2 linked regions of the Gloeobacter violaceus PCC 7421 genome follow. The protein of the gene in region 1 interacts with the protein of each later gene in a pairwise test. Links are inferred from orthologs where the notes say so. Each region holds a gene or a part of one and is shown on either strand. Other genes may lie near its edges.

Region 1 (5,817 bases):
CAAAGACTCTGGCCGTGCCGGATAAGGATGAGGTGAGCCATGGAAAGACCCTCGCTCCGTGGTGGCTATCACAGTCGGACTGCTTTGGAGACATCACCTACGCCAGTTTCGAGACGGCCCCGATCCCGGCCCCCAATTCCTCCGCTGTGATCTTGCCGTCATGGTTGAGGTCGATGGCATCAAAAACCGCGTCGGTGCCCATCCACTCCTCGCGGGTGATAAACCCGTCGCCGTCGAGATCAAAAGTGCGGAAGATGCTTTCGAAGGCCTGGTTGAGGGCCACTTCACCCTCCAGCCGCGCCAGACGGTCGGCGAGCAGCTTCTCCAGGGCCACCAGGGCGTTGGTGAAGCCCTTGATGCCCTCGTCGAGCTTCTCAGAAGCCATGCGGTCTTCGGCGTGCCTCTTCTCGAAGGTCGCCTGGTCCATGTCGATCTTTTCGATCTCCAGGCCAGCGGCTTGGTCCGGATCCAGCTTGCGGACGAGTTCTGCGTCGGTCGCCTGCAGTTGTTCGAGAAGCTTTGGAGAGATCGTGAGCAAATCGCAGCCGGCCAGTTCGACGATTTCGCCGATGTTGCGGAAGCTCGCCCCCATCACCTGGGTTTGGTAGCCGAACTTTTTGTAGTAGTTGTAAATGGTCGTCACCGAGACCACGCCCGGATCTTCGTGGGGCTCGTAATCGCGGCCGGTTTCTTTTTTGTACCAGTCGAGGATGCGACCGACGAAAGGTGAGATGAGGGTCACCCCCGCCTCGGCGCAGGCGATCGCCTGGTGCACACCGAACAGCAACGTCAGGTTGCAGTGGATGCCTTCGTCCTCAAGAATTTCGGCGGCGCGGATACCCTCCCAGGTCGAAGCGATCTTGATGAGCACCCGCTCGCGGGAAATGCCCGCCGCTTCGTACTGGGCGATCAGTGAGCGCCCCTTTTCGATCGTCGCCTCGGTGTCGTAGGACAGGCGCGCGTCGACTTCGGTCGAGACCCGCCCGGGGACGATGGCCAGGATCTTGAGGCCAAAGGCCACCGCCAGCCGGTCGAAGGCGAGGGTGGCGACCGCCGCGGCCTTCGCCTCGGGACCCAGCTCCGCGCGCGCCTGCTTGAGGGTGTCGTCTACGATTTGCTGATACTGCGGCATCTGGGCGGCGGCGGTGATCAGCGAAGGATTGGTGGTGGCGTCGCGCGGTGTGAACTGCTCAATGGCCTGGATGTCGCCGGTGTCGGCGACGACGATGGTCATCTGCCGCAGTTGGTCAAGTAGGCTTCCGGTCATGCCCGTCTCCTTCAATTTAAGGGTTTGCTCTGAACTCAAGCTTTCCCTGGACCAAGACTCTTGCCGGAGGACAGCCCTAACAAAATACCAGCCCCCCTCCGGCTGGACAAGGACGCTGCGATACCCCGAAATCCTGGTGTCTCGCGCTTTACAAATTCTTAGAGACAACCCGCCCAACGACGGCGGCGGCGTCACGCAAGATCGGCGGCGCTTCGGGGATCATCACTGCACCGGAACGTACAGGATTTTTGCAACGCCGCGGGCATCAAGATTCTCTCTCCGCGCTACACGGCGTTGCGCGACGGCAACCACAGCACGATCTCGGAGGACTACCTGCCCAAGGGTTACACCGCCCCCGGCTTCAAAATTGCGACCGACGGCAATCTGCTCAGCGACCAAAGCCAGGAAGGCGGGGGGGGTAAGCCGTTTACTCGCCAGCGGCGGTGGAGCCTGGAGCGGGAGTGGTGCCCAGAACGGTGGTAGAGGCGGGAGTCAGCCCGCGGTTGGTAAGCACCTCCTGCAGCGCCCGTTCGTCCTCTTTGCTGAGGGAAGAACGCAGCACCCGGCCGCCGTACTTGCTCACTTCGGCGAGCACCTTGTCCGGGGTTACCTTGCGCACCAGCACGAACAACGCTGAACTACTCGGGGGCAGAATTTCCGACAACTCGCGCATAAAGTTGTCGTCGACGCCCACGTCCGAGAGCGCCCCGGCAAGTGCCCCAGAGGCGGCGCCTACTGCTACCCCCAACAAGGGGTTGAGAAAGAGCGCCCCGATGAGCAATCCCCAGAAGCCGCCGCTCAGGGCTCCGGTAGCGGGCAGGTTGACCGCCTGCTTGAGCTTGATTTTCCCTTCGCTGTCCTTGACTACGACCGCTGCATCGGCAAGGTCGATCAGATATTCCTGTTGCAGCTTGGCAAGCGCCAACCGTACTTCCTCCGCCCGGTGCTCGTCGTCGTAACCCACCACGATCAAGTCCGCCATTTCACCGTTCCCCCACATGAGCGTGCGGTGTCAAGATACCGTATCGCCCCCCGGGCGGCAACGGCCGCGCGTGGGACGCGAAGCGCGAAGCAAAAAACTGGTCCTTGCCGAATACAGGCCCGATGGGTAACAATACAAGACTGTGCCTTCGCGCAGGCGCGCATCTCCATTTCGACGCACCACCATGGCCAAGAAAGTCTCAGCAAAGATCAAGCTGGCTTTGCCCGCCGGCAAGGCGAACCCTGCTCCTCCCGTCGGCCCGGCCCTCGGTCAGCACGGCGTGAACATCATGATGTTCTGCAAAGAATACAACGCCCGCACCGCCGATCAGGTGGGCATGGTGATCCCGGTCGAAATCACGGTCTTTGAAGATCGCAGCTTCACCTTCGTGCTCAAGACCCCACCGGCGTCGGTGCTGCTCACCAAGGCGGCGGGCGTCGAGAAGGGCTCGGGCAAGCCCAACAAAGAAAAAGCAGGTACGATCACCGGCGCCCAACTGCGCCAGATTGCCGAGCAGAAGCTGCCCGACCTCAACGCCAACGACGTCGAGGCGGCGATGAAGATCATCGCCGGCACCGCCCGCAACATGGGCATCGTCATCGCCGACTAGTCTCTTATCGGGGCAGGGAATGCTTTCCCGCTACGACCCCACGGAGGAAACCATGGTCCAGTTGTCCAAGCGCCTCAAGGCCTTGCGCGAGCAGGTCGACCGCCAGACTATCTACGCGCCCCAGAAGGCCCTCGAACTGCTCAAGCAGACCGCCAACGCCAAATTTGACGAGACCGCCGAGACCCACATCCGACTTGGCATCAACCCCAAGTACGCCGACCAGCAGGTGCGCTCGACGGTGGTTCTGCCCCGGGGCACCGGCAAAGCCATCCGCATCGCCGTCTTGGCCAAGGGCGAGAAGGTGCGCGAAGCCGAGAAGGCCGGGGCGGACATCGCGGGATCCGAAGAGCTCATCGAGCGCATCCAGGGCGGCTTCATGGAATTCGACCTGATGATCGCCACCCCGGACATCATGCCCCAGGTGGCCCGCCTCGGAAAATTGCTCGGTCCGCGCGGCCTGATGCCCTCTCCCAAGGGCGGCACGGTGACGATGGACCTGGTGGGCGCCATCCGCGAATTCAAAGCGGGCAAACTCGAATTTCGCGCCGACCGCACCGGTATCGTCCACATCCCCTTCGGCAAGGTAAGTTTCACCCCCGAAGCGCTGATGGACAATCTCAAGTCGGTCCAAGATGCGATCGACCGCGCCAAGCCGTCGGGGGCCAAGGGCCGCTACTGGCGCACTTTTCATATCAAGTCGACCATGGGGCCTTCGATCGAAATCGACATCAACGCCCTGCGCGACCTCAAGCTGGAGGGCGCCGCCTAGGGCCCAGTTTTTCAACCGAATCCGCGACCGAAGACAGCAGGGGCCTTGACGCTTAATCAGCCTGCCGAGGTTGGCACATGGGAAGTACGCCTCCAGGCTTTTTCCCTTTGCGCCTCGCTTCGAATATCGGCGGGGCGATTTTTTTGCCCAACCCAAGGAGGTGAGAACCAGTGGGAAAAAGACCAGTCAAAGAAGCGCTCGTAGGCGATCTCCAGAAACTTCTGGAGAAAAGCTCGGTGGTGATGGTGATCGACTATCGCGGTCTGAGCGTCGCCGAAATCACCGGCCTGCGCCGCCGCATGCGCGAGCACGGCGGCACCTGCGTGGTGGCCAAGAACACCCTGATGGGGGTCGCTACCCGCGAGACGGCCTGGCGGAACATCGATCCGCTGCTGGCGGGTCCTTCGGCCTTTCTTTTCGGCAACGAAAAGCTCAAGGAGATGCTCAAGACCTACGAGGACTTCGCGCGCGAGACCAAAAAAACCGAGTTTCGCGGCGCGGTCGTCGACGGTACCCTCGTCACCCTCGACGGCCTCAAGGCGATTGCCGACCTGCCGCCCAAGGAGGTGCTTCTGGCCCAGTTTGCCGGTGCCCTCAAGGTGCTGCCGACCAAGATCGCCGTGGGCATCAACCAGGTGCCGACGAAGGTGGCCGTGGGCATCAACGAAGTGCCCGCCGGCCTGGCCCGGGTCCTCGAAGCGCTCAGAAAACAAAAAGAAGAACAGCAGCAGCCGCAAGCTGCCGCTTGAAGCAACCATCGACTTACAGGAGAGATAGACCATGGCAAGCGAACGCGTCGAGAAAATTCTCGAAGATCTGAAGGCCCTCAGCCTGCTGGAGGCGGCCGAACTGGTCAAAGGCATCGAAGAAGTCTTTGGCGTCAAGGCCGAGGCGCCCGCCGGGGGCGGCATGATGGTGATGCCCGGCGTGATGCCCGGCGCCCCCGCCGCCGCCGCCCCGGCCGAGCCGGTCGAGGAGCAGACCGAGTTCACCGTCATGCTCGAAGAAGTGCCCGCCGACAAGAAGATCGCCATCCTCAAGGTGGCCCGCGAGATCACCGGCCTCGGCCTCAAAGAAGCCAAGGATCTGGTCGAAGCGGCCCCCAAGGCGGTCAAAGAAGGCGTCAACAAAGACGACGCCGCGACTATCAAGAAGAAACTCGAAGAAGCCGGCGCCAAAGCCAGCATCAAGTAGTTTCAATTCCCCGGTGATCCCCTCCCGGTCCTGTCGGCCTGGAGGGGTTTTGGGATCGCGAACGATTCTTGCTATGGTTGGGAAATAGGTGCTGCCGGGCGGGAGACGAGGCTGTGGATATACAAATTGGACGGAGCAAGACCGTTCGCCGCGCATATGGTATCGATGAAATTGCCCTGGTGCCGGGGCGGCGCACCCTCGATCCCGATCTGGCCGATACCGGCTGGACCATCGGCAACGTCACCCGCGAGATCCCGATCATCGCCTCGGCCATGGACGGCGTGGTCGATGTGAAGATGGCCGTCGAGCTCTCCAGGCTCGGCGCCCTGGGCGTCATCAACCTCCAGGGGGTGCAGACGCGCTACGAGAATCCGACCGAAGTGCTTGCGCGCATCGCCTCGGTGGGCAAAGAAGCGTTCGTCGGCCTGATGCAGGAACTGTACGCCGAGCCGGTAAAGCCGGAACTGATCCGCCGTCGCATCGAAGAAATCAAAGCGCAAGGGGGCATCGCCTGCGCCTCCGCCACGCCGCAGGTGGCCGGGCAGTACGGTCCCATCGCCGCCGAGGCGGGTTGCGATCTCTTTTTTGTGCAGGCGACGGTGGTCTCCACCGCCCACCTGTCGAGCCACGAAACGCTCGATCTGGCCGAATTTTGCGCTGCGATGCCCATTCCGGTGGTGCTGGGCAACGTCGTCACCTACGAAGTCGCCCTCGATTTGATGCAGGCCGGGGCGGCGGCGGTGCTGGTGGGGATCGGCCCGGGGGCCGCCTGCACCAGCCGCGGCGTGCTGGGTGTCGGCATTCCCCAGGCGACGGCGGTTAGCGATTGTGCCGCGGCCCGCGACGATTATTTTGCCCAGACCGGCCGCTACGTGCCGGTGATTGCCGACGGCGGCCTGGTCACCGGCGGCGACATCTGCAAGTGCATCGCCTGCGGTGCCGACGGCGTGATGATCGGCTCGCCCTTCGCCCGGGCGGCCGAGGCTCCCGGCAAC
Region 2 (6,008 bases), 1.4 Mb from region 1 along the record:
GCCCTTGCCCCGGGCGTCGGTGCCAAGACCGCCCAGCGCCTGGCTCTGGAGTTGCGCTCGCGCCTCTCGAAGTGGCGCGAGGAGTCGGGGTTGAGTGCTATGGGTGCCCGCGCCTCCTCGCGCGTCTACGAAGAAGTCGAGCTGGCGCTGTTGGCCCTGGGCTTCGCGCCGGGCGAAGTCGTGCGCGCCCTCGATGCGGTCGCCCCGGCGATGGCGGGCGAGGAGCAGACCGAAGCCTGGCTCAGGGCCGCCATCGCCTGGCTTTCGGAGCAGGGCTGAATCAGCGTCCCGGCACCAGATCGACGGCGAAACCGAGAAACTGGGTGAACTGGGTCTCGCTGAAGTTGTTGTCGCTCACGAGGATCAAAGCCCGCCGCCCGTCGCCCAAAGTCGGCCCGAGGGTGAGCCCTTCGAGGTTATCCAGCACAATGCCGAGCACCGCCAGATCCAACAGCAGCCGCTTCTGGACGGGTTTGACCCGGGCGATGTCGATGGCGCTCAGGCTGCCGATGTCGCGGATGTCCGTCGCCCCGGCGGTGGAGATTTCGTAGAGCTTGACGGTGTTGCCCACCCCCTCGGAGAAGGCGCGCTCCAGGGCCAGGAGCGTCCCTTCGTCGTCGAGGGCCAGCAAGTCCACCAGGCCGTTGGTGGCGAAAGCCTCCGGGGGCACCGGCGCGTTCGGGATGGGTTCGACCGGGTAGAGATATTCCGCCGTCGGCCGACCCGACAGCGTGTTGAAGCGCAGGATGCGCGAGGGGCTGCCCTCGCTGAGCGAGGCCTGGGGTCCGTCCTGCACCAGGGCGTTCTCGGTGGCGCTGTAGAGAAACGCCTTGTTCGGGGTAAGCGTCAGGCTTTCCAGGGCGAGGTTGTTGCGGATGCCCACGGTCGTGGGAACAGTAGCGGGATAGGGCAAGAACTTGAGCGGCACCGGCAGTTCGCGGTTCTGCTCGCCGTTGAGCGCAAAGCGGTTGACAAACGGATCGACGATGCGGGTGCTGCTCACTTCCCCTTCCGAGGAGATGTAAACGGTCCTGCCGGTAAAGGCGATCCCCTCGGGATCGATGCTGGAAGCCGCGAAGGGCTGGCCCGCACCGTCGAGCAGGGTGGTCACCCCGGTAAACTGCACCCCGGCAAGGGTGTTGGCGGCCAGATCGATGGCGACGGTGTAGAAGCGGGCGGGGTTGATCGAGCTGCGGTCGTCCGAAACGGTGTAGTAGACGTTGCGCTCGGCGTCGTAGGTGATCCCCGAGAGTCCCCCGACCTGGGTGTTGTCAAAAAACGTCGCCGTCGGGAAGGTCACTTCACCGATGAAGCTGATTGTCCCGACTTTGGTCGGCTGCGCCAGGGCTGCCGACGACCCGAGCGCCGCACCCGTCAGGGCGGCTGCCGACAGCGCCGCGAGCGCGCGGCTACCCACCAGGCCACCCAATTTGAAACTGAACATCTGCTTGCCCTCCGTACCCAGCAATACGCAAACGCATTGCATCGTAGTGGAGTGACATTAAACGCCCATTAAGCCGCGCTCGCCGTGACTTTTCGGCAGCCTGCGCGGAGGACTTTGTCCGGCCGCTTTGGCGCTTTGAAATGCCACAATGGCGGTTGCAGTTGCGACTCGAAGGCTATGGAAAACGACATTCTCCGGCAAAGCGACCCCGAAAAACTGCACCGGATCCGCCACAGCACCAGCCACATCCTGGCGATGGCGGTCCAGAAGCTTTTCCCGGAGACCAAGGTAACCATCGGCCCGGCCATCGAGAACGGCTTCTACTACGACTTCGACCGGCCGACTCCCTTCACCCCCGAAGATCTCAAAAAGATCGAAAAAGAGATGCGCCGCATCGTGCAGCAGAAATTGCCGCTGGTGCGCGAGGAAGTGCCGCGCGAGGCGATGCGCGAGCGCCTCGAAGCGCTGGGGGAGCCCTACAAACTGGAACTCTTTGAAGGCTTCGACCACGACGCGCCGGTGAGCCTCTACCGCACCGGCGACTGGTGGGATCTGTGCGCCGGTCCCCACGTCGAATCGACCGCCGAGATCCACCCGAACGCCTTCAAATTGCGCTCGGTGGCAGGGGCTTACTGGCGCGGCGACGAGAAGCGCGCCCAACTGCAGCGCATCTACGGCACCGCCTGGGAGACCCCCGAGCAACTCGAAGAATTTTTGCGCCGCGAGGAGGAGGCCAAAAAGCGCGACCACCGCAAACTCGGCCGCGAATTGGGACTGTTTGTCTTCTCGGATCTGGTCGGGCCGGGTCTACCGCTGTGGACCCCCAAAGGAGCCCTGCTGCGCTATATCCTCGAAGAATTCCTGCGCAAGGAGCAGGTCAAGCGCGGCTACCAGCAGGTAGTCACCCCCCACATCGCCCGCGTGGACCTGTTCAAAACCAGCGGCCACTGGTTCAAGTACAAAGACGACATGTTTCCGCTGATGGCCACAAGCGAGGAGGAAGGGGCCGAAGAAGGCTTCGTGATGAAGCCGATGAACTGTCCTTTCCATATCCAGATCTACAAGTCGGAGTTACACTCCTACCGGGAGCTGCCGATCCGCCTCGCCGAATTCGGGACGGTGTACCGCTACGAGCAGTCGGGCGAGTTGGGCGGCCTGACGCGCGTGCGCGGCTTTACGGTCGACGACTCGCACCTGTTTGTGACGCCCGAACAACTGGACGACGAATTTAAAAAAGTCGTCGATTTGATCCAGTTCGTCTTCCGCTCGCTGCAGTTGGGCGACGGTTTTTCCGCCCGCCTCTCCTTTCGCGACCCGACCTCAGACAAATACATCGGCTCCGACGCAGCCTGGGAAAAAGCCCAGGCAGCTATCCTCAAAGCATCCCAAGACTTGGGTCTCAAGTACTTCGTGGCCGAAGGGGAAGCGGCATTTTACGGCCCCAAGCTCGACTTTATCTTCCGAGATGCCCTCGGCCGCGAGTGGCAACTGGGCACCGTCCAGGTCGATTACATCCTGCCGGAGCGCTTCGAGTTGGAGTACGTCGCCGAGGACGGCTCCCGCCGCCGCCCGGTGATGATCCACCGCGCCCCCTTCGGTTCGCTCGAACGGTTCATCGCCATCCTCATTGAGCACTTTGCGGGCGATTTTCCGCTCTGGCTCGCCCCTGAGCAGGTACGGATTTTGCCCGTCACCGACCAGTTCGTGGGCTATGCCGAGTCGGTCAAAGATCGCCTCGTGTCCCTGGAGATGCGCGCCGAGGTCGACGCGAGCAGCGAACGGCTGGGCAAGAAGATCCGCAACGGCGAGACCGCCAAGGTGCCGGTGCTGCTGGTGGTGGGTGAAAGTGAGGCGAATAGCGGCACGGTGGCGGTCCGCACCCGCGTCGAGGGCGAAAAGGACAAAGGTACCCTACCCGTTGAGGAGGCCATCGCCTACCTGCAGGAGCGCCTCGCAAAGCGTACCTGAGGCGGGGGATTTTGCCGTAGTTTTTCGCCGGGAATTGTGGTAGATATTTCTAGCATCTCTTCCCCAAATTCCAGTGAAATACGCGCTTGGGCTGCTTCTGCCTCTATTTTTCTGTACCGTCGCTGCGGCCCAGCCCATCGATTCGAGCGGTGAATTTCCCGGCGGGGAGGCTTATCGTCCCTGCGCCTGGCTTGCCGAATCCTTGCCGCTGCAGGTCTTTATCGATCCGATCCCCAAATCCGCCGCCGAGCGCGAGGGCGAGTACCTGCAGACGCTGCTCGACGCCATCAAAGCCTGGAACGATGTGGGCGTCGGCGGCAAGCCGGTCTTCGAGCAGACGCGCGACCGCGCCGATGCGGATGTGGCAGTGGCCTGGCAGTTCGAGCCGAATACGACCGCCTCCGGCTTCATGCAGGTGCAGATGCGCAGCGGCGGCAGATCCTATGGTGTGTGCGTCCGCTCGCGCATTACTTTGATACTTCAGCACTGGCGGCGGCGGCAGATCCCCACGGGACTGTTGGGTTTTTTCCTGCCGGTGCCGATTCCCAACTTCACCACCGAAAATCTTGAACTGCGCAGTGCCGACGAGTTGCGCGTCATCGCCACCCACGAATTGGGCCATGCCCTCGGCCTACCCCACAGCACCGATACGGGCGATGTGATGTACCCCTTCGAGGGCCAAAAATTTCTCTACTACGGCATCGAGTTCACCAACGTCCAGGTGCTCACCGAGAAGTCCAGGCGCACCCTGGCCGCTTTTTACGACGACGCCTGGCTTGATTTTCGGCTCGCGCAGATCGAGCGGCCCATCCATACACGTTCCGGCACAGCAGACACCCCGCCGGCCGCCGCTCCGATGCTTTCTCGGGCTGCGACCGGCCGGGGGCGTCCCCTGGTGGAGGCGGCGGCGGCGGGCAGACTGCCGGAGGCCGAGCGACTGCTGGCTGGCGGCCTGGAAATTGACGCGCGCGACGAGAGCGGTTGGACGCCGCTGATTGCTGCCGCCGCGAGCGGACGCGAGCAGATGGTGGCTTTTTTGATTCAAAAGGGAGCGGACGTGAATGCCCGGGATACCAGCGGTTACACAGCCCTGAGCCACGCGCGGGCGGGTCGGTTTACCCGCATCGTCGAATTGCTCACCCGCGCCGGGGCGAGAAATTAAAGCTCAAGAAGCTTTGACAGCGGCCGCACAGGGCTTTCTAAGTTCCGACCGCCCCAAGCGCGCGCAGGGTGGCCATCTGGGACTCGGTGAGGCCGACGGCGCCTGCGATGTTCATGCCTTCGTAGAGCCTTTCGGCCTGCAGGATCTTCAGGCACTCGCCGGTAGCCGGGTTCCACAAGCGGATGGTCTTGTCCTGGCTGCCGCTTGCCAGGGTCTCGCCGCGCGGGTCGTAGGCCACAGACCAGACTTGATCGCTGTGGCCGCGCAGGGTGGCGGTGAGCGCACCGCTCCCGGCATCCCAGAACCGGACGACCTGATCGTGGCCGCAGCTCGCCAGGTGCAACCCATCTGGGGCAAAGGCCACCGACCAGACCGGGCCGCAGTGTCCGGCGAGGGTCGCCACGCACTCTCCTGTGGCTAGGTTCCACAGTTTGACGAGGTGATCTTCGGCGGCACTGGCCAGCAGGCTGCCGTCGGGGCTGAAGGCAACGGCGCAAATCTGGCCGCGGTGCCCGCCCAGAGTCGCAACGCACTCGCCCGTAGCGGCGTCCCAGATTTTGATGGTTCGGTCCAGGCTGCCGCTGGCGAGCTGTCGGCCGTCGGGGCCAAACGCGACACAGCGCACCCAGCCGGTGTGCCCGGTGAGTACGGCGGTGCAATTCCCGGCAGGCCACGCCCAGAGCCGGATGGTCTGATCGACGCCGGCGCTGGCGATCTGAGCACCGTCCGGGGAAAAGGCGACGGCGCGAATCCAGTTGGTGTGGCCTGCGAGCGATTGGATGCAGCGCCCGGTGTCCACCTCCCACAGTTTGACGGTCTGATCGAAACTGCCGCTGGCGAGTATCTCTCCGCCCGGATGAAACGCCAGCGACCACACCCAGCAGCCGTGACCGGCGAGGGTCTTGAGGCACTGGCCCGTGCGGGTGTCCCAGAGGCGCACCAGCCGGTCCATGCTGCCGCTGGCGAGCAGGTGCCCGCCGGGGTGAAAGGCCACCGACCAGATCCAGCCGGAGTTGCCCTGAAAAGTCTTGAGCGAGCGACCCGAATCGACCTCCCAGAGCCGGACGGTCTGATCCATGCTGCCGCTTGCCAGGGTGCGCCCGTTCGGGTGAAACGCCAGCGACCAGACCTGGCCGGTGTGCCCCGGCAAAACCCGCAGGCACCGCCCGGAGCGTACCTCCCAGAGCCGGACTGTCTGGTCGTGCCCGCCGCTGGCGAGCAGGTGCCCCCCAGGGCTGAAGGCCACCGTGCGCACCCGGCTGGTGTGGCCCTCCAGCACCATCAGGCACGCACCGAGCGGCACATCCCACAGCCTGACGGTGCCGTCGACACCGGCGCTTGCCAAGGTGCGGCCGTCGGGGCTGAAGGCCACCGAGCGCACCTGAGCGGTGTGGCCTTCAAGGCTCAGCGCGCATGCGCCGCTGCTGACCTGCC

Evidence for each region.
Region 2: the proteins of rplA (region 1) and thrS interact in binary tests that used the Escherichia coli proteins (3 or more experiments, as listed by UniProt). The link is inferred for Gloeobacter violaceus PCC 7421 from one-to-one orthologs.

The regions. Positions count from the first base shown.
Region 1 is NC_005125.1:1,713,760-1,719,576, forward strand. What follows is about bases 1,995-4,769. They hold rplA (50S ribosomal protein L1), read left to right. Parts: upstream 1,995-2,911; coding sequence 2,912-3,628; downstream 3,629-4,769. Other genes in these bases: GLL_RS08315 (DUF1269 domain-containing protein), read right to left, coding at 1,995-2,249; rplK (50S ribosomal protein L11), read left to right, coding at 2,434-2,859; rplJ (50S ribosomal protein L10), read left to right, coding at 3,799-4,377; rplL (50S ribosomal protein L7/L12), read left to right, coding at 4,409-4,769. Outside these bases: GLL_RS08305 (2,3-bisphosphoglycerate-dependent phosphoglycerate mutase), read right to left, coding at 1-41; GLL_RS08310 (transaldolase), read right to left, coding at 98-1,267; more of GLL_RS08315, read right to left, coding at 1,695-1,994; more of rplL, read left to right, coding at 4,770-4,822; GLL_RS08340 (GuaB3 family IMP dehydrogenase-related protein), read left to right, coding at 4,936-5,817. UniProt on the Escherichia coli protein: One of the primary rRNA binding proteins, it binds very close to the 3'-end of the 23S rRNA. Forms part of the L1 stalk. It is often not seen in high-resolution crystal structures, but can be seen in cryo_EM and 3D reconstruction models.
Region 2 is NC_005125.1:3,075,214-3,081,221, forward strand. What follows is about bases 1,051-4,016. They hold thrS (threonine--tRNA ligase), read left to right. Parts: upstream 1,051-1,621; coding sequence 1,622-3,412; downstream 3,413-4,016. Other genes in these bases: GLL_RS14885 (esterase-like activity of phytase family protein), read right to left, coding at 1,051-1,444; GLL_RS14895 (ankyrin repeat domain-containing protein), read left to right, coding at 3,486-4,016. Outside these bases: Holliday junction branch migration protein RuvA, read left to right, coding at 1-279; more of GLL_RS14885, read right to left, coding at 281-1,050; more of GLL_RS14895, read left to right, coding at 4,017-4,574; GLL_RS14900 (WD40 repeat domain-containing protein), read right to left, coding at 4,612-6,008. UniProt on the Escherichia coli protein: Catalyzes the attachment of threonine to tRNA(Thr) in a two-step reaction: L-threonine is first activated by ATP to form Thr-AMP and then transferred to the acceptor end of tRNA(Thr). The rate-limiting step is amino acid activation in the presence of tRNA.